2 regions of the Cupriavidus malaysiensis genome follow, and region 2 is predicted to be linked to the other one. Evidence: riboswitches for the same ligand, from Rfam matches in the RefSeq annotation. Region 2 holds a riboswitch; the other holds the start of a gene.
The links. Region 2 has a riboswitch for cobalamin ahead of BKK80_RS26685 (HoxN/HupN/NixA family nickel/cobalt transporter). Riboswitches for the same ligand answer to the same signal wherever they lie in the genome.

Region 1: another riboswitch for cobalamin. It lies ahead of BKK80_RS17290 (TonB-dependent receptor domain-containing protein); the one in region 2 lies ahead of BKK80_RS26685 (HoxN/HupN/NixA family nickel/cobalt transporter).

Annotation. Positions count from the first base shown of each region.
Region 1 covers NZ_CP017754.1:3,827,194-3,837,455, reverse strand. Annotated here, with positions in the region: gene BKK80_RS17340 (malonyl-CoA decarboxylase domain-containing protein) at 1-687, shown strand, start outside; gene BKK80_RS17335 (tripartite tricarboxylate transporter substrate binding protein) at 857-1,855, shown strand; gene BKK80_RS17330 (enoyl-CoA hydratase/isomerase family protein) at 1,932-2,714, shown strand; gene BKK80_RS17325 (malonate--CoA ligase) at 2,819-4,372, shown strand; gene BKK80_RS17320 (SIMPL domain-containing protein) at 4,430-5,137, opposite strand; gene BKK80_RS17315 (sulfite exporter TauE/SafE family protein) at 5,272-6,102, opposite strand; gene BKK80_RS17310 (EVE domain-containing protein) at 6,148-6,642, opposite strand; RNA gene ssrS (6S RNA) at 6,758-6,975, opposite strand; gene BKK80_RS17300 (cell division protein ZapA) at 7,233-7,574, opposite strand; gene BKK80_RS17295 (hypothetical protein) at 7,571-7,885, opposite strand; cobalamin riboswitch at 8,102-8,322, shown strand; gene BKK80_RS17290 (TonB-dependent receptor domain-containing protein) at 8,409-10,262, shown strand, end outside.
Region 2 covers NZ_CP017755.1:1,609,799-1,620,060, forward strand. Annotated here, with positions in the region: gene BKK80_RS26680 (serine aminopeptidase domain-containing protein) at 1-888, opposite strand, end outside; gene BKK80_RS26685 (HoxN/HupN/NixA family nickel/cobalt transporter) at 1,088-2,158, opposite strand; cobalamin riboswitch at 2,462-2,750, opposite strand; gene BKK80_RS26690 (enoyl-CoA hydratase) at 3,026-3,937, shown strand; gene BKK80_RS26695 (ABC transporter substrate-binding protein) at 4,074-5,273, shown strand; gene BKK80_RS26700 (acyl-CoA dehydrogenase family protein) at 5,336-6,484, shown strand; gene BKK80_RS26705 (winged helix-turn-helix domain-containing protein) at 6,548-9,280, opposite strand; gene BKK80_RS26710 (thioesterase family protein) at 9,508-10,262, shown strand, end outside.

The DNA of each region.
Region 1 (10,262 bases), on a different replicon from region 2:
GAGCCGTTGATCTTCGTCGAAGTGGCCTTCGCGCCCGAGATGTCGGCCAATGTGCAGGCGCTGCTCGACGAGGCGGCGCCCCTGGAGGACCTGCGCCGCGTCAAGTGGGCCATCTTCTACTCGATCTCGAACACGCAGGCGGGTCTGCGCGGCGTCAGCTTCGGCAACTTCCTGCTCAAGCGCGTGATCGAGGAGTTGCAGCGCGAGTTTCCCAAGCTCAAGCAGTTCGCCACGCTGTCGCCGATCCCGGGCTTTGCCGACTGGCTGCGCAAGCAGGACAGCGCCGCCGTGGCCACCGTGCTGGGCGAGAAGCGCCTGGCGCGCTGGCGCGAGCGCCATGGCGGCACGCCCGCCGACGGCGCAGGCTGGGTGGCCGCGCTGACTGAGTGCGCCGCCGCCGGAGACGAAGCGCCGGCACGGGAGGCGGGCATGGCACTGGCCGCACATTTCCTCGTGCGCGAGCGCAGCCGCGAGGCGCCGGCCGATCCGGTGGCACGCTTTCACCTGGGCAACGGCGCTTGCGTGGAGCGCCTCAACTGGGCCGCCGATCTCTCCAAGAAAGGGCGGGCCCAGTCCTGCGGCATGATGGTCAATTATCTCTACGTGCCCGACGCGCTCGACGACAATCTGGCGCGCCTGGGCGAGGGCAACCCGCGCATGAGCCGCGCGGTGGCCAAGCTGTTGTAGGCCGGCAAGGGGCCTGAGACGGGTCGCGGCCCGTCTCGGGCGTGCCCACCGGTGTCTGCAGCTGGTTTTGGTTTTGGCGGTTCGCGGTTCGCGGTTGGCAGTTGGCAGTCGGTAATCGGTAGTCCGCAGTGCAACGACAAGAACGACCATAACGATGCGAGGAGACAAGATGATGCAACGCCAGTCGAGACTGGGCGCGCGCGTGGCCGCGCTCGCCGCCGCGGGGGCCGCCTGCCTGGGCCTGGCCGCGCCGGCGGCACAGGCCGAAGCGTGGCCGGCCAGGCCGGTCACGGTGATCGTGCCATTCCCCGCCGGAGGCGGCACCGATGCCTTCGCGCGGCCGCTGACCGCACAGTTGTCCAAGCAGCTCGGCAAGCAGTTCGTGATCGACAACCGCGGCGGCGCGGGCGGTACCGTCGGCGCCAGCCTGGCGGCCAAGGCCGCGCCGGACGGCTACACCTTGTTCATCGGCGGTGCCCACCATGCGATCGCGCCGTCCTTCTACAAGAAGCTCGACTACGACATCGAGCGCGACTTCGTGCCGGTCACGCTGATCGCGCAGCCGCCGCAGGTGATCGTGGTGAATCCCGCCAAGGTGCGTGCCGGCACGCTGGCCGAGCTGGTCGATTTCGCGCGCAAGAATCCCGGCAAGCTGAACTACGGTTCGGCGGGCAACGGTTCCGCCCACCACCTGGCGGGCGAGCTGTTCAAGCTGCAGACCAAGACCGATATCGCGCACGTGCCCTACAAGGGAGCCGGCCCCGCGCTGTCCGACCTGATGGCGGGCCAGGTCGACATGATGTTCGACGGGCTCGGCTCCTCCGCGCAGCACATCCGCTCCGGCCGCATCAAGGCGCTGGCGGTGGCCGCGAGCAAGCGCTCGGCAGCCTTCCCCAACGTGCCCACCGCGGCCGAGGCGGGCGTGGCGAACTATGATGTCTCGACCTGGTACGCGCTGTGGGCGCCGAAGGGAACGCCGCGCGAAGTCGTCGAGCGGCTCCATGCCGAAGTGGAGAAGGCCTTGAATACCCCTGAACTGAAGCAGATCTGGCTCAACAACGGCTCCGAGACGCCGGCCTACACGCCGGAGCAGTTCGGCAAGTTCCTGCATGCCGAGGTGGCGCGCTGGGCCCAGGTGGTACAGCAGTCCGGCGCCACCATCGACTGATGCCGGTGGCTACCATGCAGAAACCGCTCTTGCCGTGCATCGCATGCCGTCCCGTAACGCAGGCGGGAGAGCGCCGATGAGCGGCCATGTCACCCTGGGGCGCGCCGGGCAGGTCGCGACCGTCACGCTGTCTCATCCTGGCAGGCTCAACGCGATCTCGGCCGCGATGTGGCGCGAGCTGGCCGCGGCCTTTGCCACGCTGGCCGGGGAGCGCGCGCTGCGCTGCGTGGTGGTGCGTGGCGACGGCGGCCATTTCGCCGCCGGTGCCGACATCGCCGAGTTCCCGGTGGAACGCGCCGACACCGCCGCCGTGCGCCGCTACCATATGGACATCATCGCCCCGGCCCTGGCTGCCGTGGCGCATTGTCCGTTGCCCACCGTGGCGATGATCGAAGGCGTCTGCGTCGGCGGCGGCCTCGAGATCGCCTGCCATTGCGACCTGCGCGTGGCCGCTGCCGACGCGCGCTTCGGCGTGCCCATCAACCGGCTCGGCTTCCCCATGGCGCCGGGCGAGCTGCAGGGATTGCTGGCCCTGGCGGGGCGTGCGGTCACTCTGGAGATCCTGCTCGAGGGACGGGTGTTCGGCGCGGCCGAGGCCCAGGCCAAGGGGCTGCTGACGCGCGTGGTGGCAGCGGACGCACTGGCCGCCGAGGTCGAGGCCACGGTGGCCCGCATCGCTGCCGGCGCGCCGGCAGCGGCCCGCATCAACAAGGCTACCATCCGGCGCCTGGCGCCACAGCCGGAGCCGCTCTCCGAAGCCGAGCTGGCGGCGCATTTCGCCTATGTGCCGGGGCACGACCATGCCGAGGGCGTGGCCGCCTTCCTGGCGCGCCGGCCGCCGCGCTTCACCGGCGACTGACAGCGCCGCGCGCCGCGCAGGGGAGTCATCTGCTATTGTCCTTTTCCGCTTCCCGTTCTTCTTCCGCACCTCCTTTCGCACGTCCTTTTGCATCCGATCGCACCATGAACGCCAACCTGTTCGCCCTGTTCGAATCCCGCTTCCCGGCGGACCGCAGCGCCTGCTGCATCGAGACCCACGACGGCCTCTACTACAGTTGGGATGACCTCGACCGGGCCACCGCCAAGCTGGCCAACCTGCTGGCCTCGCTGCAGTTGCCAGAGGGCTCGCGCGTCGCCGTGCAAGTGGAGAAGTCGCCCGAGGCCCTCTTCCTCTACCTCGCCACGCTGCGCGCCGGCTACGTCTACCTGCCGTTGAATACGGCGTACCAGGAGGCGGAGATCGACTATTTCCTCGGCAATGCCGAGCCTGCCGTGGTGGTGTGCAGCAGCGCGAATTTCCACTGGGTCTCCAAGCTGGCCTTCCGCCATGGCAGCGCCAAGGTCTTCACGCTCGACGAGCACCGCTCGGGTTCGCTGCTGGATCGCGCCGCCGCCCAACCCGACACCTTCGAGACCGTGCAGCGCGCGCCGGACGATCTGGCGGCCATCCTCTACACCTCGGGCACGACCGGACGCAGCAAGGGCGCCATGCTGAGCCACGGCAACCTGTCATCGAACGCGCAGACGCTGCACGAGTACTGGGGCTGGCGCGCCGACGACGTGCTGCTGCACATGCTGCCGATCTTCCACGTGCACGGCCTCTTCGTCGCTTCGCACGGTGCCTTGCTGGCAGGCGCCAAGATGATCTGGCTGCCGAAGCTGGACATAGCCCAGGCGCTCAGGCACCTGCCGCGCTCGACCGTGATGATGGGCGTGCCGACCTACTACGTGCGCCTGCTGCAGGAGCCGCGCTTCGATGACGATACCTGCCGCCGCATGCGCCTGTTCGTGTCGGGCTCGGCGCCGCTGCTGCTGGAGACCTTCGACAGTTTCCGCGAGCGCACCGGCCACACCATCCTCGAGCGCTACGGCATGAGCGAGACCGTGATGCTGGTCTCCAATCCCTATGACCCCGCCCTCGGCGAGCGCATCGGCGGCACCGTCGGCATGCCGCTGCCCGGCGTGTCGGTGCGCGTGGTCGACGGCGAAGGCAGGCCCTGCGCCGCCGGCGAGATCGGCAATGTGGAAGTGCGGGGTCCCAATGTGTTCCACGGTTACTGGCGCATGCCGGAGAAGACCCGTGAGGAATTCACCGCGGACGGCTGGTTCAAGACCGGCGACGTCGGGCGCTTCGGCGGCGCCATCGTCAGCCAGGCCGGCGAGCGCGTGGTGCCGGACAACTACCTGACCATCGTCGGGCGCAGCAAGGACCTGATCATCTCGGGGGGCTACAACGTCTACCCGAAGGAAATCGAGAGCTTCATCGACGAGATGCCCGGCGTGGTGGAGAGCGCCGTGATCGGCGTGCCGCACGCGGACTTCGGCGAAGCGGTGGTGGCGGTGGTGGTGGGCAGGCCCGGTGCGCAGATCGACGAGGCGGCCATGATCGGCACGCTCAAGGCGCGTATCGCGAACTTCAAGGTGCCCAAGCGCGTGCACGTGGTCGAGGAGCTGCCGCGCAATACCATGGGCAAGGTGCAGAAGAACGTGCTGCGGCAGCAGTTCGCCGCGCTGTAAGGCCGCGCCAGACGGCCTCCCGGCCCCGCCATGGTGGCGGCGGGGCCGGGGGGCGCCTTACTTGAGCATCTGCACGGTGCCGCTGACGGTCACCGTGACCTGGGCCTTGCCGCCCTCGACCGGTACCGGCGCCGCATCCGAGACCATGGCCTTGGCTGCGTACATGCGCGGCATCGGCATGACCGCGCCGCCTTCGTTGAGCGAGACCTCGCGGATGGTGTAGCTGCCGTAGCCGAACAGCCTGGCGGTGGCCTGCGCCTTGTCGCGGAAGCTGGACACGGCCTGTTCGACCAGCTTGGTCTCGGCGGCCTGGCGTGCTTCGCGCGACAGCGAGAAGGCGATGCTCTGCACCTGCATCTGGCTGGCCAGCTGGCCGGCCAGCTTGGACACGGCGGCGAAATCCCGCGATTGCAGCACGACCTCGGCACGTCCGCGCCAGGCATTGATGCGGCCGTTGCGGTCGGTGGTCGGGTGGATGGTGAATCCGCCCGATTCCGCCTGCACGCCCGCGGTGCGCTTGGCCTGCGCGATCACCTCCTGCGCGCGCGCCGACAGCGCGGACGAGATTGCGGCCGGCTCGCTGCCTTCCTGTTCGGCTGCGAGCGTCATGCGCACGGTGTCGGTCGGCACATCGGTGGCGGCATCGGCGGACAGCGACAGCACGCCCGCAGGGGCCGGCAGGCCCTCCGCATGGACCGGTCCGCCCTGGGCGGCGGCGACCATGGCCGTGGAACCCAGCAGGGTGGCGGCGATCATTTTCTTCATCTTGTTCTCCCGTTCGAAGTCACGCGTGTTCAGACGCGGGATGGCGGCCAACGTTCCGTGCCGGCCATCCCCACCTTGTATCGACTTGTATCCGGGCGGACCGAGGCGGCCGTCATGCAGCCGTCACGCGGGCGCTATGCCTGCAGGGCCTGCAGCCCCTTCCACAGCATGTAGCCGGCCAGGCAGGCAAGCAATACAGCGAAGGCGCGGCGCAGCTGCGCCACGTCCATGCGGTGCGCGGCGCGCGCGCCCAGCGGCGCGGTCAGCACGCTGGCCGTCGCCACCACCGCCAGGGCCGGCAGGTAGACGTAGCCGAACGATCCCGCCGGCATGCCTGCCAGGCCGAGGCCGCTCCACACGTAGCCGATCACGCTCGCCACCGCGATGGGGAAGCCGAGCGCGGCGGAGGTGGCCACCGCATTGTGGATCGGCACGTTGCACCAGGTCATGAAGGGCACCGAGACGAAGCCGCCGCCCGCGCCGACCAGGCTCGACACGAAGCCGATCACCGTGCCGGCGCCGACCATGCCGCCGGGCCCGGGCAACTGGCGCGAGGGCGCCGGCTTGCGCGCGCGCAGCATCTGCAGCGCCGAGAAACCGACGAAGCCGGCGAACAGCAGCGACAGCCAGCCGGTCTTGAGCGCGGCGAAGACCTTGCCGCTGCCGATCAGGCCGCCCACCAGGATGCCCGGCGCGAGCGCACAGGCTAACGGCCAGCGTACGGCGCCGCGCCGATGGTGGGCCCGTACCGACGACAGCGAGGTGAACAGGATGGTCGACATCGCAGTGGCGATGGCCATGTGCACGATGACCTCGGCGGGAAAGCGCAGCACGGTGAAGAGCAGCGTCAGGAAGGGCACCATCATCATGCCGCCACCCACGCCGAGCAGTCCGGCGCAGAAGCCGGTGAAGGCGCCGAGCAGCAGCAGGGCGGGAATCAGGACGGGCAGGTCGGCTAGGCTCATGGCCGGGAGCGGGGGCTCGGCGGAAGGGGCGCCATGCGGCGGGCGTCAGCGCATCAGGCGCGTGGTGATGTAGCGCCATTCGGCCGGGGTCACCGGCGTGATCGAGAGCCGGTTGCCGCGCCGGAGCACGACCATGTCGGCCAGCGCCTCGTGCGCGCGCAGCTCGGGCAGGGAGATCAGCGCGCTCTTCTGCACGAAGCGCACGTCCACCAGCATCCAGCGTGGCGCTTCCGGCTTGGAGGCGGCGTCGTAGTAGTGGCTGGCCCGCTCGAACTGCGTCGGGTCAGGGTAGGGCGTCGAGCAGACCTCGGCCAGGCCGGCAATGCCGGGCTCCGGGCACGAGGAGTGATAGAACAGCACGCCGTCGCCGACGCGCATGGCATCGCGCATGAAGTTGCGCGCCTGGTAGTTGCGCACGCCGGTCCAGGGCAGGGTGCCCCGTTCGGCGAGCGTGTCGATGCTGGCCTCGTCTGGCTCCGATTTCATCAGCCAGTACTGGCGGGCGCGGGTTTCGGCGGCGGGCGTGGCGGAACGGCTCATCAGCAGATCCTCTGGTGGCGCGGCGGCGGGCCGCAAGTGACGACCGCCGAGCCGGCCGCAGGCAAGAACGCAGGCAAGAAAAAAGGCGGTGGTCTGCACCACCGCCTTGTTGAAGGGGGTCCCCGCCTCGGCCGCTGGGTCGGCATCCTGAACCCAAGTGAGGTTCAGAGTGGCTGCGGAAGTCGCATTTCGGGTACATCACCCACTCAGGGAGTCCAGGCTCGGCCCGGACTATGAATGTTGTGACGCGCTCGCCCACGCGACATGATCCCGCACCATGCAATGCATATCGGTTCAAGGAGTTTATGACCCTTACGAACCAGGCAGGGAAACTGTCAAACGTCTGACTTTCGAAGATCACCCGGAGCGGAGCACCAAGTGCGATGTCAGACGTTTGCCGTTTCTAACTAGGATGGGATGAGAACGGCGGCCAGGCGCGGTAACCCGACCATTTTGCTGCACCTGTGTGGCGTCGTGCAGTCTGGCTACACTATACACCGCACTGTCTCGCAGACCAAGCCCGTCGTACCGGACCGTTACATTTTGCGCACGGTGCGCGACATCCGCTCCACATCCCGCCGCGGCCGGCTTCAGCTCCGCGCGGCCGGCGCGTCGGTTCCCACGTGTGCGTACTGCCGCAGTGCCTCGTCGGCACGCTCGTTGAGTTCGCGGATGCGGGCACGTACGGCGTCCACCGGGATCGCGCCTTCCTCCTGCTGCTTGCGCTGCGCCGCCAGCAGGTCGGAGGCGAGGCTGATGGCCGCCATCACTGCCACACGCTCCACACCCTTGGCGCCGCCGCCGGACTTGAGGCGGGTCATGCGCCCATCGACCAGCGAAACCGCCTCCAGCAGCGCGGCCTCGTTTTCTGCCGCGATGGCGAAGCGGTAAGCCTGGCCGGCGATATTGACTTCGACTTGCTTGTTGCTCATGCATGTTCTCCGGAGGCTTGCTGCCGGGGCTGGGCGGCTTCGCCCTCGCCGAGCAGGTCGAGCTGGCGCGCATCGCCTGCCGTGGGCAGCTTGTCGAGGATGGACTGGATGCGCAACTGCGCTTCCTCGATCTTGATGTTCAGCAGCTCGCGGTCGGCCGCCATGGCCTCGCGCTCGCCGCGCAGTTGGTCGGCTTCGGCACGCAGGCGTCCGATCTCCTCGCGCAGCCGCTGGTTTTCCGCCGCCAGGGTGTCCGCGTGATGCAGCACGCGGCCGATCTTGGCGGCGAGTTGTTCGAGTTCGTTGAGCATAGTGCCTGTCGGGTGCATGGTGTCGGAGTATCCGGATTCTAGCCCAAGCGCCGCCATGCCAGCGATGCGCGAGGCGCCGTTGTGACCCCGCAACCGCGGCGAAGTTGCCAGCATTGTATTGGCATCGCCCTTGCAACGTCGGCCAACCGCCACCGTGGCGGCGGTTCCGCGGCGCGCATTGACGCTGGCGGGGAAACTGCCTACACTCGCGCACGCTTCAGGTGCTCGCCCCCTCGTCGCCACGCGGGGGCAGTTCAACGGGAAACAGGGAGCCGCACCGACGCCAGGTCGGGACGGGCCAACCTGTGCTGCCCCCGCAACGGTAAGCGACGCGAATCCGCATCCCGGTTTCGCAAGGCCGGTCAACCAGCCACTGGGTCCACATGGGCCCGGGAAGGCGGCCGTGCTGAGGTCGCCAGCCCGGATACCGGCCTGGACGCGGGCGGCCGCCCTTGTGCGGCACGCTTCATCGCCATTCGGCCCGCGGGGGAACGGGCCCGGCCGTCTTTCCTGCCCCTACGTTATGCGTTCATCGCTTTACAGGTTGAATCGCCCGGCACTGCCTCCGGCGCGATCGTCCTTCGCCATCGTATTCGCGACCCTTGCCACGTCCGCCCTGACTTCTGCGCATGCTTACGCGCAGTCTGCAAGCGAGCAGCCTGCCACCCAGCTCGCACCGGTGGTTGTCACCTCGACGCGCACCGCGCAGCCCATTACCGACGCGCTCGCGCATACCACAGTCGTGACGCGGGACGACATCATCAACTCACAGGCGCCGGATCTGCGTACGCTGCTGCGCAGTCAGGCCGGCGTTGAGTTTGCTACCAACGGCGGCATGGGGGCCAACACCTCGCTCTATCTGCGTGGTGCCAATTCCAACCAGGTGCTCATCCTGATCGATGGCGTGCGGGTGTCCTCGTCCAGCACGGGTACTGCTCAACTCGCCAACATCCTGCCCGACCAGATTGACCACATCGAAGTTGTGCGGGGCAACGTGTCAGCGCTCTATGGATCAGACGCCATTGGCGGCGTGGTACAGATCTTCACGAAGAGCGGTGCGGGCCAAGCGCCGGCGGCCAATGCGCAAGTGGAATACGGTAGCAACAATACGAGGCAGGGCGCCGTGGGCTACGGAGGGCAGGTGGGCGATACCTCGTTCAACCTGGCCGGTTCCGCTTTCAAGACCGATGGCTTCTCGGCCATCAATACGCGCCAGGCGCCGCGCGCGAATCCAAACGACAATCCGTATGAGAACCAGAGCGTGTCGGGTCAGGTGAAGCATCGCTTCACGCCTGACTGGGATGCCGGCCTCAGCGGCTACTACTCCAAGAGCAAGCTGTCCTTCGACAGCGCATCCGGGCGTCCCACCGACGACAACCGCACCAACAGCGAGTTGTACACCGCACAGGCCTTCGTCAACGGTAAGTTGACGCCGGACTGGGCGACACATTTCAGGCTGGCGCAGAGCGAAGACCGTAGTGACACTTTCCTAAATGGCGTTCAAAACGGCGCCTTCTATACGCGTAACCGCCAGTTCAATTGGCAGAACGAGTACGCGCTCGCGGCCGCGCACACCTTGATGTTCGGTACGGACTACCTGCAGCAGGCGCTCGACGCCAGCGCCTACGGCAGCTCATTCAGTCCTTCGCGTAATGTGTTCTCTGTGTTCGGCGGCTATGACGGGCGCATCGGCAGGCACCAGTTGCAGTTCAACGCACGCAATGACCATTACTCGGACTTTGGCAATCAGGCGAGTTTCCGCGTCGGCTACGGTTTCCAGCTGACCGAGGCGCTCAAGCTGATTGCCAGCGTGAGCAATGCCTTCCGCGCGCCGACCTTCAATGAACTGTACTACCCTGGTTTCGGCAATCCGAACCTGCGGCCTGAGCGCGCGAAATCTGCCGAGGCCGGCTTGCAATACAGCACGGCGAACGCAGGGCTTGTGCGCGTGACCGCTTTCGAGACCCGCTACGACAACCTGATCGTCAACACCACGCTGCCCGGCGGCCTGCTTGCGCCGCTGAACGTGAACAAGGCCAAGGTGCAGGGTGTAGAGGCATCGTGGCGCGCTACGCTGTGGGGCACCGACGTGGGGGCCAGCGTCACCTTCCAGAACCCGGTCGACGAGCAGGCAAATGCGCAATTGTTGCGCCGCGCGCGCCGCCACGTCGCGTTGGACCTGGGCCGCAACTTCGGCAACTGGCGTTTCGGTGGGGAATGGCTGTTGTCGTCCGCGCGCCTGGATACCGGCTCGCGCACGCTGGGCGGATACGGTATCGTCAACCTCAACGCCCGCTACAACATCAACAAGCAATGGTTCGTCGCCGCCCGCGTGGAAAACCTGTTCGACAAGAACTACCAGCTTGCCTATCCCTAC
Region 2 (10,262 bases):
GGGCCCGCGCAAGCGGTGGTCCAGCGACGCATAGGTCTTGTAGGTGATGTTGCGCTTGCCCGCCTGATGGAGCCGGGCAACCATGGCCAGCACGGCCTCGGGGGACACGGAATCGTCGGCGCCGGCCTGGATGATCAAGGCCGGAGAGCGGCTCGCCTGCAACACGGCCAGCTGATCCGTGTCGAGCGCGTCGCGCCACCAGCGGTAGCCGTGGCCGCTGGCCGCGATTGCCGCCCGCGCCGCGGGCGTGGCGGTGCGGACATGGCGGGCGAAGGCACGCATGCCCCGCTTCGATTCGGCCTTCTCGCGCGGGGTGCCGGGCGCGCTGGCGATGCTGTGCAGCACGTCGTCGAGGAACCATCGGCCGCCGCCATTGAAGGCGATGGTGGCCGAGATGCGATCCGAGCGCGCCGCCAGCAGGTGCGCGACCACTGCCCCTTCGCTGCCGCCGAGGGCCACCACCTGGCGATAGCCGTGCCGGCGCAGCACGTCGGCGATGACGGCGTCCAGGTCCGCGGCGCGTTGTGCGAGGCTGTCGTGCCGAACATAGGCAAGCGGGCAATCCGCGCGTGCGGGATCGTCGCTGTAGGGCAGGCTGGCATCGATACCGTACTTCTCCACCGTCAGGATGTCGGCTGCCGGCATCACCCGCGCAATGTAGGCGCGGATCGCCTCGACCCGGGTCACGCTGTTGCAATCCGAGCCCTGGATCACCACCAGCAGTTGGTCCGCCTGCGCGGAGGCATCGCGCTGGTCGAGGTAGAAGCGGATCCGCGAGCCGTCCGCACGGGCCAGGTCCTGGCTCCGGTCCGCTTCCTCCGCCTGTGCCCATGCGGACTGCAGCAGGCAGGCCAGCGCGCAGGCAAGTATCCGCAGCTTGGATTTCACCGGTTCTCCCAGGGCATGGAACTGTCGTCGAAGGGGGAGACTATAGGCCGCCGCGGAGCGGGAGCCGCGGACATTGCCGCGGTTTGGGAGGTATCCCGCGTCATCTTGAGATGGTTCCGCACCATGCCGCAGGCGGCATCGCACCGGCTCCGGGAGCGGCCGCTTCCTCTCCACCTGCACGCCGGCTTTGTCATGGCACTCACCCCAGCTTCACCTCGATCTCGTCATAGCGCTGCACGCGGTACACCACCATCGAGACCAGCCAGCTCAGCACGAACACGCCGATGATCACATAGCCCAGCATGCCGAAATGTGCGTTGAGCGCGCCGACCACGTCCCACAGGCCGCCTTCCAGGCCGAGCTTGTCGGCGATCAGGCCGAGTGCTTCGATGCCGCCGATGACCACCGCGACGATCACCGAGACCAGCGTGATGGTCATGTTGTAGTAGAGCTTGCGGATCGGCTTGGTGAAGGCCCAGCCGTAGGCGCCGAGCATGAGGATGCCATCGGTGGTGTCGACCAGCGACATGCCGGCGGTGAACAGCGCCGGGAACACCATGATGGTCCAGAACGGCACGCCCTTGGCGGCTTCCGCGGCGGAGAGGCCGAACAGGGCCACCTCGGTGGCGGTGTCGAAGCCCAGGCCGAACAGCAGGCCCATCGGGAACAGGTGCCAGCTGCGGCTGGCCAGGCGGAACAGCGGGCGGAACCAGCGCGCCAGCACGCCGCGCTCGTTGAGCAGCAGGTCGAGGTCCTGGGCGCGCAGCGTCTCGCCGCGCTTGACGGCGCGGAAGGCACGCCAGACCGAGACCAGGATCAGCAGGTTGAAGAAGGCCAGCAGGAACAGGAACAGCGCCGAGACGCTGGTGCCGATCAGGCCGCCGACCGCCTTCATCTCGCCGAAATGCGATTGCAGGGCGGCCGCCGCGATGGCGATGCCGATCGACATCAGCGTGACCACGGTGGAATGGCCGAGCGAGAAGAAGAAGCCCACCGCGACCGGCCGCTTGCCTTCGGCCATCAGTTTGCGCGTGACATTGTCGATGGCCGCGATATGGTCGGCGTCGACGGCGTGGCGCAGCCCCAGCGTATAGGCCAGCACGGCGGATGCCAGCAGCACCGGGTGGTCGCGGAAGGCGGCCAGGGCCCAGATCCAGGCCCCGGCATTGGCGGCGATCAGGATCGCGTAGAGCGCCACGGTCTTGCGGCGCACGTCGGTGGCTTCGTCATTGAAGATGCTGGCGATCAGGCGGAACGGGTGGGCTGGCATGGGGCGCAGGGCAGATGCGGGGTCAGGGAGCGAAGAGACGGTGCCGAAGCGGGGCGGGCATGCCTGCCCAGGCAGGGAGGCCATGAGAAGCGCCGCGACGGCGGCGGGGTGTGCTGGGCGCGCGGGCGGCGCGCCGAAGGGGCTGGCTTGCGGTCTGTCTTCATCGTGTCGTGCCCGGGCATCCCCGCCCGGGCGTGGCAACTGGTGCCGGAAAGGACGATGAAGCCGCGGCCGTGCGCGGGGCATGCCCCGGGGCTGCCCCGCGGCAGGGCCCGGCACGACACCCGGCCGCCCGTCCGCGGCTTCGGTGGTCGAAGTCAGGCCGGTATCCGGGCTGGCAGGCGATGCGCGCGGTGGGCGCCGCGTGCGCGTGGGGGATGGCCGCCTTCCCGCGCTGGCGCGCAGTGGCTGCCGGCACCAGGCCGGCGTGGCGATCCCTTGACCTGCTTACCGTTGCGGGGGCAGCACAGGCATTGCCGCCAGCGTCCCGAGTCCGCGCATGCAAGACTCAAGCCATTGGCGTTGGCGCACCTGTTTCCCGTTTAACCCGCGCCGCTGGCGTGGCGCGGGCACCTGTCATCGTGATCGGTAAATCACGCGCATTGTAATGGCGGGTGGCGCATGCCGCCAGCGCCGTGCCACGCGCTCCGGTGCGCCATGGCGGGCCGGGCGGCGCCGGCCTTGCCGGCCATGTGTTCTTGCAGGGTGGGGCGGGCGCGGCCCGGTTCGTGTTCCCCCGAGCCGCCAAATCGTCGTTTCGGACGACGCCCGGCGCCGGGGCGCTGCCGAGAATCGTCGTAACCGGCCAGGGCCGGCAGACAGACCGCCGGCGCCAGGCCAGGCGGCGGGATCCACCAGGAGACAGGCATGCGGGCGCCCGCGGGCGCAGGACTTCGTGCGCCGGCGAACGGCGGCACGCCGTCGCGCATGCCCGCTTCCGTCTTCGGCGAGGCAGGCATCGTGACGCAAACGCATTCCACAGACCCCGGGCAGCACAGCGAGGCGGCTTCCGTGCTGGTCGAGATCGATCCGGCCGGCTATGCGGTGCTGACCCTGAACCGGCCGCAGGCGATGAACGCATTGTCGGTGGCGCTGTGCCGGGCGCTGGCCGAGGCGGTGGCGGCGCTGCGCGACGATCCGCGTGTGCGCGTGCTGATCCTGACCGGCAGCGGGCGTGCCTTCTGCGCCGGGCTGGATCTCAAGGAACTGGCGGCCGGGCGCGAACTGTCGGCCTTCGTCAGCACCAGCGATCCGGTGCGCGTGCTCGGCACCTTCCGGGGGCCGGTGATCGGTGCCATCAATGGCGCGGCCATCACCGGCGGCTTCGAGCTGGCGCTGGCCTGCGACATGCTCATCGCCTCCACCGAAGCACGCTTCGCCGACACGCACGCACGCGTGGGCATCGTGCCGGGCTGGGGTTTGTCGCAGAAGCTGAGCCGGCTGGTCGGCCTGGCCCGGGCCAAGGAGATCTCGCTGACCGGCAACTTCGTCGGCGCGCAGGAGGCGGAACGCATCGGCCTGGTCAACCGCGTGGTGGCGCCGGAGACGCTGCTGCCGGCCGCCCGGCGGCTCGCCGAAGACCTGTTGTCGGCGGTGCCGGAGATGCTGCCGGAGATGAAGCAGCTGATCGACGAGGGCTATGCGCTGCCGCTGGGCGAGGCGCTGGCGCTGGAGCGCCGGCGCTCCAGCGCGTGGAGCCAGGCCATGCCGCGCGAGGAGATCGCGCGGCGGCGCGAGGCCGTGCAGCAGCGCGGCCGCGCGCAGGCGGCGGGCGGCTGAGCGGAGGCCCTGGCGGTGGGGCCGGCAGCGCGCAGGGACGGGACGGCAGGCGATGGCAGGCGCCGGCAACAGGCGCCGCAACCAATGCAGCGGGCAACGCAACAACCACGAGGAGGAAGGCATGGCGAAGCGGAAGATGGCGGCAGTGGGCAGGTGGCTGGCGGCGGCGGGACTGGCCGGCCTGGCTTGCCTGGCGCAGGCGCAGAAGGCCTACGATACGGGCGCGAGCGACAGCGAGATCAAGATCGGCAACACGGTGCCGTACTCGGGGCCGGCATCGGCCTACGGCACGGTGGGCAAGGCGGCCGCGGCCTACTTCCGCAAGGTCAATGCCGAGGGCGGCATCAACGGGCGCAAGATCCGCTTCGTCTCGGTCGATGACGCCTACAGCCCGCCGATGACCGTGGAGCAGACCCGCAAGCTGGTCGAGCAGGAGCAGGTGCTGCTGATCTTCGCGCCGCTGGGCACGGCCAGCAATGCCGCCACGCAGAAATACCTGAACATGAAGAAGGTGCCCCAGCTCTTCGTCAGCTCGGGCGCCCACCGCTGGGGCGATCCGGAGCATTTCCCGTGGACCATGGGCTGGAACGTCAGCTACCTGACCGAAGGCCATATCTACGCCAGGCACATCCTCGCCAACCGGCCGCAGGCGAAGATCGCGATCCTGTACCAGAACGACGAGTTCGGCAAGGACATGCTGCGCGGCTTCCTCGACGGCCTCGGCGACAAGGGCAAGGCGCTGGTGGTGGCGCAGGCCAGCTACGAGCTGAGCGATCCCACGGTGGACAGCCAGATGATCAGCCTGAAGAGCTCGGGCGCCGACACGCTGGTCGACCTGTCGACGCCGAAGTTCGCCGCGCAGGCGATCCGCAAGGCGGCCGCGATCGGCTGGAAGCCGGTGCACTACCTGGCCAATGTGTCGAGCTCCGTGACCGCGGTGCTCAAGCCGGCCGGGCTGGACAATGCCAAGGACATCCTCTCGGCCGCCTTCGTGCGCGACCCCTCCGATCCGCGCTGGCAGGGCACCCGCGAGCAGGCCGACTTCGCCGCCTTCATGAAGCAGTACTACCCGGAGGGCGACGCCAGCGACGCCTTGAACGTCACCGGCTATTCGATGGCGCAGACCATGGTGCAGGTGCTCAGGCAGGCCGGTGACAACCTGACGCGCGCCAACATCATGAAGCAGGCCGCCAGCCTGGACATGACCCTGCCGATGCTCTACCCGGGCATCAAGCTCAAGACCAGCCCGACCAATTTCCACCCGCTCGCCGGCATGCAGATGGTGCGTTTCAACGGCAGCGGCTACGACCCGGTCGGCGGCGTGATCGGGCAGTAGCGCCCCCTATCACGCCTCACGCCGCCGCGCCGCCAGCAGCCATTCAAGGAGACCAGACAGTCATGGCAATCGAGTTTCCACGCTCGTGGATGAACGAAGAACTGACGATGTACCGCGACACCGTGGTGCGTTTCGTCGAGAACGAGATGGTGCCCGGCGACGAGGCGGCGCGCCAGCGCGGCCACGTCGGCCGCGAGATCTGGCGCCGGGCCGGCGAACTGGGCCTGCTGTGCGCGGACATTCCCGAGGCCTATGGTGGCGGCGGCGGCGACTTCCGCCACGAAGCGGTGTTCTACGAGGAGATGGCGCGGCGCAGCCTGACCGGCATGGCCGCCTCGGTGCACAGCATCGTCGCGCACTACCTGCTCAACCACGGCACCGAGGCGCAGAAGCAGCGCTACCTGCCGCGCATGGCGCGCGGCGAGCTGGTCGGCGCCATCGCCATGACCGAGCCGGGGGCCGGCTCCGACCTGCAGGGCGTGCGCACGCGTGCCGAGCGGCAGGGCGACGGCTATGTGATCAACGGCGCCAAGACCTTCATCACCAACGGCTACCTGGCCGGCCTGGTGCTGGTGGTGGCCAAGACCGATCCGGCGCAGAAGGCCAAGGGCATGTCCATCCTGATCGTCGAGACCGAGGACCGTCCCGGCTACCAGGTGGGCAAGGTGCTCGACAAGATCGGCCTGAAGGCGCAGGACACCTCCGAACTGTTCTTCGACAATGTGCGCGTCGGCGCCGACTGCCTGCTGGGCGGCGAAGAGGGCAAGGGCTTCTACCAGTTGATGAGCGACCTGCCGTACGAGCGCCTGATCATCGGCGTCACCGCGGCGGCGGCGATGGAGGGGGCCTACGAGGCCACGCTGCAGTACACGCGCGAGCGCGAGGCCTTCGGCCAGCCCATCGGCCAGTTCCAGAACACGCGCTTCAAGCTGGCCGAGATCGCCACCCACGTCACGGTGGCGCGGGCCTACATCGACCGCTGCGTCGAGGACATCGTCGCCGGCCGGCTCGACACGGTGGGCGCCTCGATGGCCAAGATGTGGGCCAGCGAGCTGCAGAACCGCGTGATCGACGAATGCCTGCAGCTGTTCGGCGGCTATGGCTACATGAACGAGTACCTGATCGGCCGCATGTATGTCGACGCGCGTATCCAGCGCATCTACGGCGGCACCAGCGAGATCATGAAGGAGGTGATCTCGCGCGCGCTGTAGGCCGGGCAGGCGCCGGTGCGCCGGCGCCGCGGCACAGGGTCGGCGCGGCTGCGGATCAGCGGATCAGCGGATCAATTCCAGGCGGCGCGCGATGGCCACTGCCTGGGTGCGGTTCTGCGCGTTCAGCTTGCCGTTGATATTGCGCAGGTGCGTGCGCACCGTGCTGTCGGAGACGAACAGTTTCTCGGCCAGGGCGCTGTTCGAGTAGCCCTCGGCGACCAGGGCCAGCAGGCGGATCTCCTTGGCGGTGAGCGGCTCGACCAGGGCAGGGCAGTCCGGCGGCAAGGCCGCCTCGCCGGGCCCGGCGCCGCCGCATGCCTGCGCCAGCCGCTGCAGGTAGGCCCGGAAGATCGGGTCGGCGCCGGCGCCGGCCCCTTCTTCCTGCGTCATCGCTTCCACCTGCCGCACCAGCAGGGCGGCGTCGCCCCCTTCGTCGGCGAACAGGCGCACGAAGCCTTCCGCGCAGCCGTTGCGCAGCGCGCCGGTCATGGCCGCCAGCGCGGCCGGGGCGTCGCCGGCACGGGCCAGCGCCATGGCTTGCAGGACGCGCAGCTTGAGGGCGCGGCGGAAGCGCCGGCTGCGCACGGCGGCGTCGATGCCGTCGGCCAGGCGCGGCAGCGCCGACGCGGCGCGCCCGGCGGCGACCAGCCAGCGCAGTTCGGCCATCTCATGGGTCTGGAGATCGTGCGCGGGCAGGCGCAGGCGCGCCACGCGCGCCCACAGCGCGGCATCGTTGGCACGCTCCAGTTCCTCGCGGGCGCCTTGCAGGTGGCCTTGCATGGTCAGCAGGTGGGCGCGTTCCAGCTTGGCGCTGCTGACCACGCGCGGCAACTGGCGCTGGTGGCCCAGGTACTCCAGCTCGGTCAGGCAATGGAAGGCCTGGTCGACGTCGCCGTGGTGGAAGGCGATGCGCGACAGCAGCATATAGCCCTGGATCATGTGGTCGGCGAGGCCGGCATCCCTGGCCAGCGGCAGGTAGACCTGGAGCAGGTGCCGGGCCTGGTCGAGCTCGTCGGCCTCGTAGAGGCTGGCGGCGTACAGCACGCCGGCCCAGGCATTGCCGCCGGTATGGCCCTGCGACGCCGCATGGGTCGCGCCGACGGCGATGCGGAAGCGCGCGGTGGCCTGGCGCAGCCTGCCCTCCTCGAGATCGGTCAACCCGCCGACCGACTCCGAGTACATCTTGATGAAGTGGCTGGCCGCCGCGCCCGGGCTGCTGCGCGCGGCATCGAGCAGGCGGTGCGATTCCTGGTACTCGCCCATCACCGCCGACAGGTAGGCCATGCAGTTGGACAGCACGCCCTCGGCGAAGCCCTGGCGCGCCGGCATGTGGCGCAGCGCCTCGCGGCCGAGCGCGAAGGCCTCCTCGGCCTGGTCCATCACCGCCAGCAGGAAGGGCTGCAGCGCCAGCACGTGCGGCCGCACCTCCGGGTCCGGGTCGGCGGCGCAGCCGTAGCCGTCGAGCCTGGCCTGGGCCTCGTGCGGGCCGTGCGTCAGGCACAGGGCCCAGACATGGACCACCTGCAGCAGCGGGGAGCCGGCGATGCAGGCGGGCGGGATGGCGCCGAACCAGCGCGTCAGCAGGCGCATGCGGCCGCCCTCGAGCAGGGCAATGGCGTGCCGGGCCAGCAAGCGCACCGCGTGGTCGAAGCTGCCGCCTTCGAGCGCGTGGTCGATGGCCGGCACCGGCCGGCCGTGCGCCTCGTACCAGTGCGCGGCGGCGCGGTGCAGGCGCCGGCCCTCGTCGGGCAGTTCGCGCTGGAGCTGGGCGCGCAGGAAGTCGGCGAAGAGGCTGTGGTAGCGGTAGCTCGGCGCGTCGCCTTCCATCGGCGTCAGGAAGAGGTTGTCCGCCTCCAGCCGTGCCAGCATGGCGGCGCTGTCGACACCGGGCAGCAGGTGGTCGCACAGGCCGGCGTCGAGGTGCCGCAGGATGGCGGTGCGCAGCAGGAAATCCCGCACCGGCGCCGGCTGGCGTTCCAGCACGTCTTCGGCGAGGTAGTCGGCCAGGGCCTGGTTCGAGCCCGAGAAGCGGGCGATGAAGCGGTCCCGGTCGCGGTGGTCGTCGCGCCGTTCCAGCGCCAGGGAAGCCAGCCACAGCGCGGCCGGCCAGCCCTCGGCCTTGCCGTGCAGGCGCGCCACCTCGTCGTCGGGCAGCGCGCTGTCGCGGCGGCGGTTCAGCAGTTCGGCCGTTTCCGGCAGCGAGAAGCGCAGCAGGGCGGCGTCGATCTCGAGCAACTGGCCGCGTGCCCGCAGCCGGCCCAGGCCGAGGTCGGGCAGGCCGCGCGAGCCGATCACCAGGCGTCCGCCGCGCGGCAGGCCGTCGAGGATCTCGCGCACCAGGCGCAGCACGGCGGCCTCCTGCAGGGCCTCGAAATCGTCGAGGAACACAGCGAAGGGCGCGGTGCGCGCGGCCAGGCCCGCCATGATGGCGAGCGCCATGTCGGCCGGCGAGCGCAGGCCCGCGTCCGCCATCGCGGGGGCCGCGGCGGGTGCGTCCGCCGCCATGCCGCCGACCGCGGCGGCGAGGCAGGCGAGGAAACGGGACGGGTCGTTGTCGGCGCCATCCAGGGTCAGCCATGCCGTGTCGACGCCGCTGGCTTCCAGCAGCGAGCGGCACTGCACCATGGCGGTGGTCTTGCCGAAGCCGGCCGGCGCCCGCACCAGCACCACCCTGGCGGCGCCGGCGGCGCGCACGCGTTCCCGGATCTCGCCGCGCGCCACCTGGGCGACACTGGTGGTGGGCGGGCTGAGCTTGCTGGTGAGCGGGGTACGGGACGGGTCGACCGGGCTGGGCATGGGCAGGGTGAGGGGTTCCGGGCCATCGGGAAGCACGCGGCGGCGGCCCGGCGTGCCCGAGCATACAACGAGCGCGGCGTTCGGCCACGTCGCACAGCAGCATGGCGTGGCCGGCGCTCGCGGCCAATCGTCTTAAGCGACGATGTGGCGGCGCGCGGCGCTGCCTAACATGGCAGGCATCCTGCGCGGCGTATGCCGCCCCGCCTCCGCCCCTACTGCCTGCGAGCATGAAGAACGATTCCTGGCGCCAGGACCTGGCCTCCTACCGGCTCCGCTTCGAGCTGCCCACCCGCTACGCGGATGTCGACGCCGAGCGGCACGTCAACAATGTGGCGGTGCAGACCCTCCACGCCGAGGCCCGCTCGCGGCTGCACCTGTCGGTATTCGGCTGGGAGGCGTGGCAGCCGCTGACGGCAACCGTGCGCACGCGCGCGGTGCGCACCGATTTCCTGCAGGTGACCTACTATCCGGCGCCGGTGACCTGTGGCGCCGCCCTGGTGGAGGTGGATGCATCCGGCTACACGCTGGCACTGGGGCTGTTCCAGCAGGGGCGCTGCGTCGGCGTGCAGTCGTGCCGCATCGGCGCCTGGCGCGACGGCGAATGGCGGCCACTGCCGGCGGCGGTGCGCGAAGCGATGCTGGACTTCGGCCCCGATGCGGTGATGGCGGCCGGCCTGCCGGGCGGCGCGCCGGGCCCCGGCGCAGGGGACGATGCCGATGGTGGCGGTGCCGAGGCCGGCGGCTATCCCTGCGCGGACCGGCTGACCACCCGCTTCGGCGACCTCGACGCCGATGGCATGCTGAGCGAGCTCGCGCTGGCGCGCTACTTCGAGCAGGGGCGCTCGCACCTGCTGCTGGCGCTCGGGCAGGACTGCGGCGCGGACCTGCGCCACGGGCCGGTCGGCATGCTGATCGCCAGCACCGGCGCGCGTGTGCTGCGCCAGGTGCGGCCGGGCGCCGAGATGACGCTGGCATCGGGCGT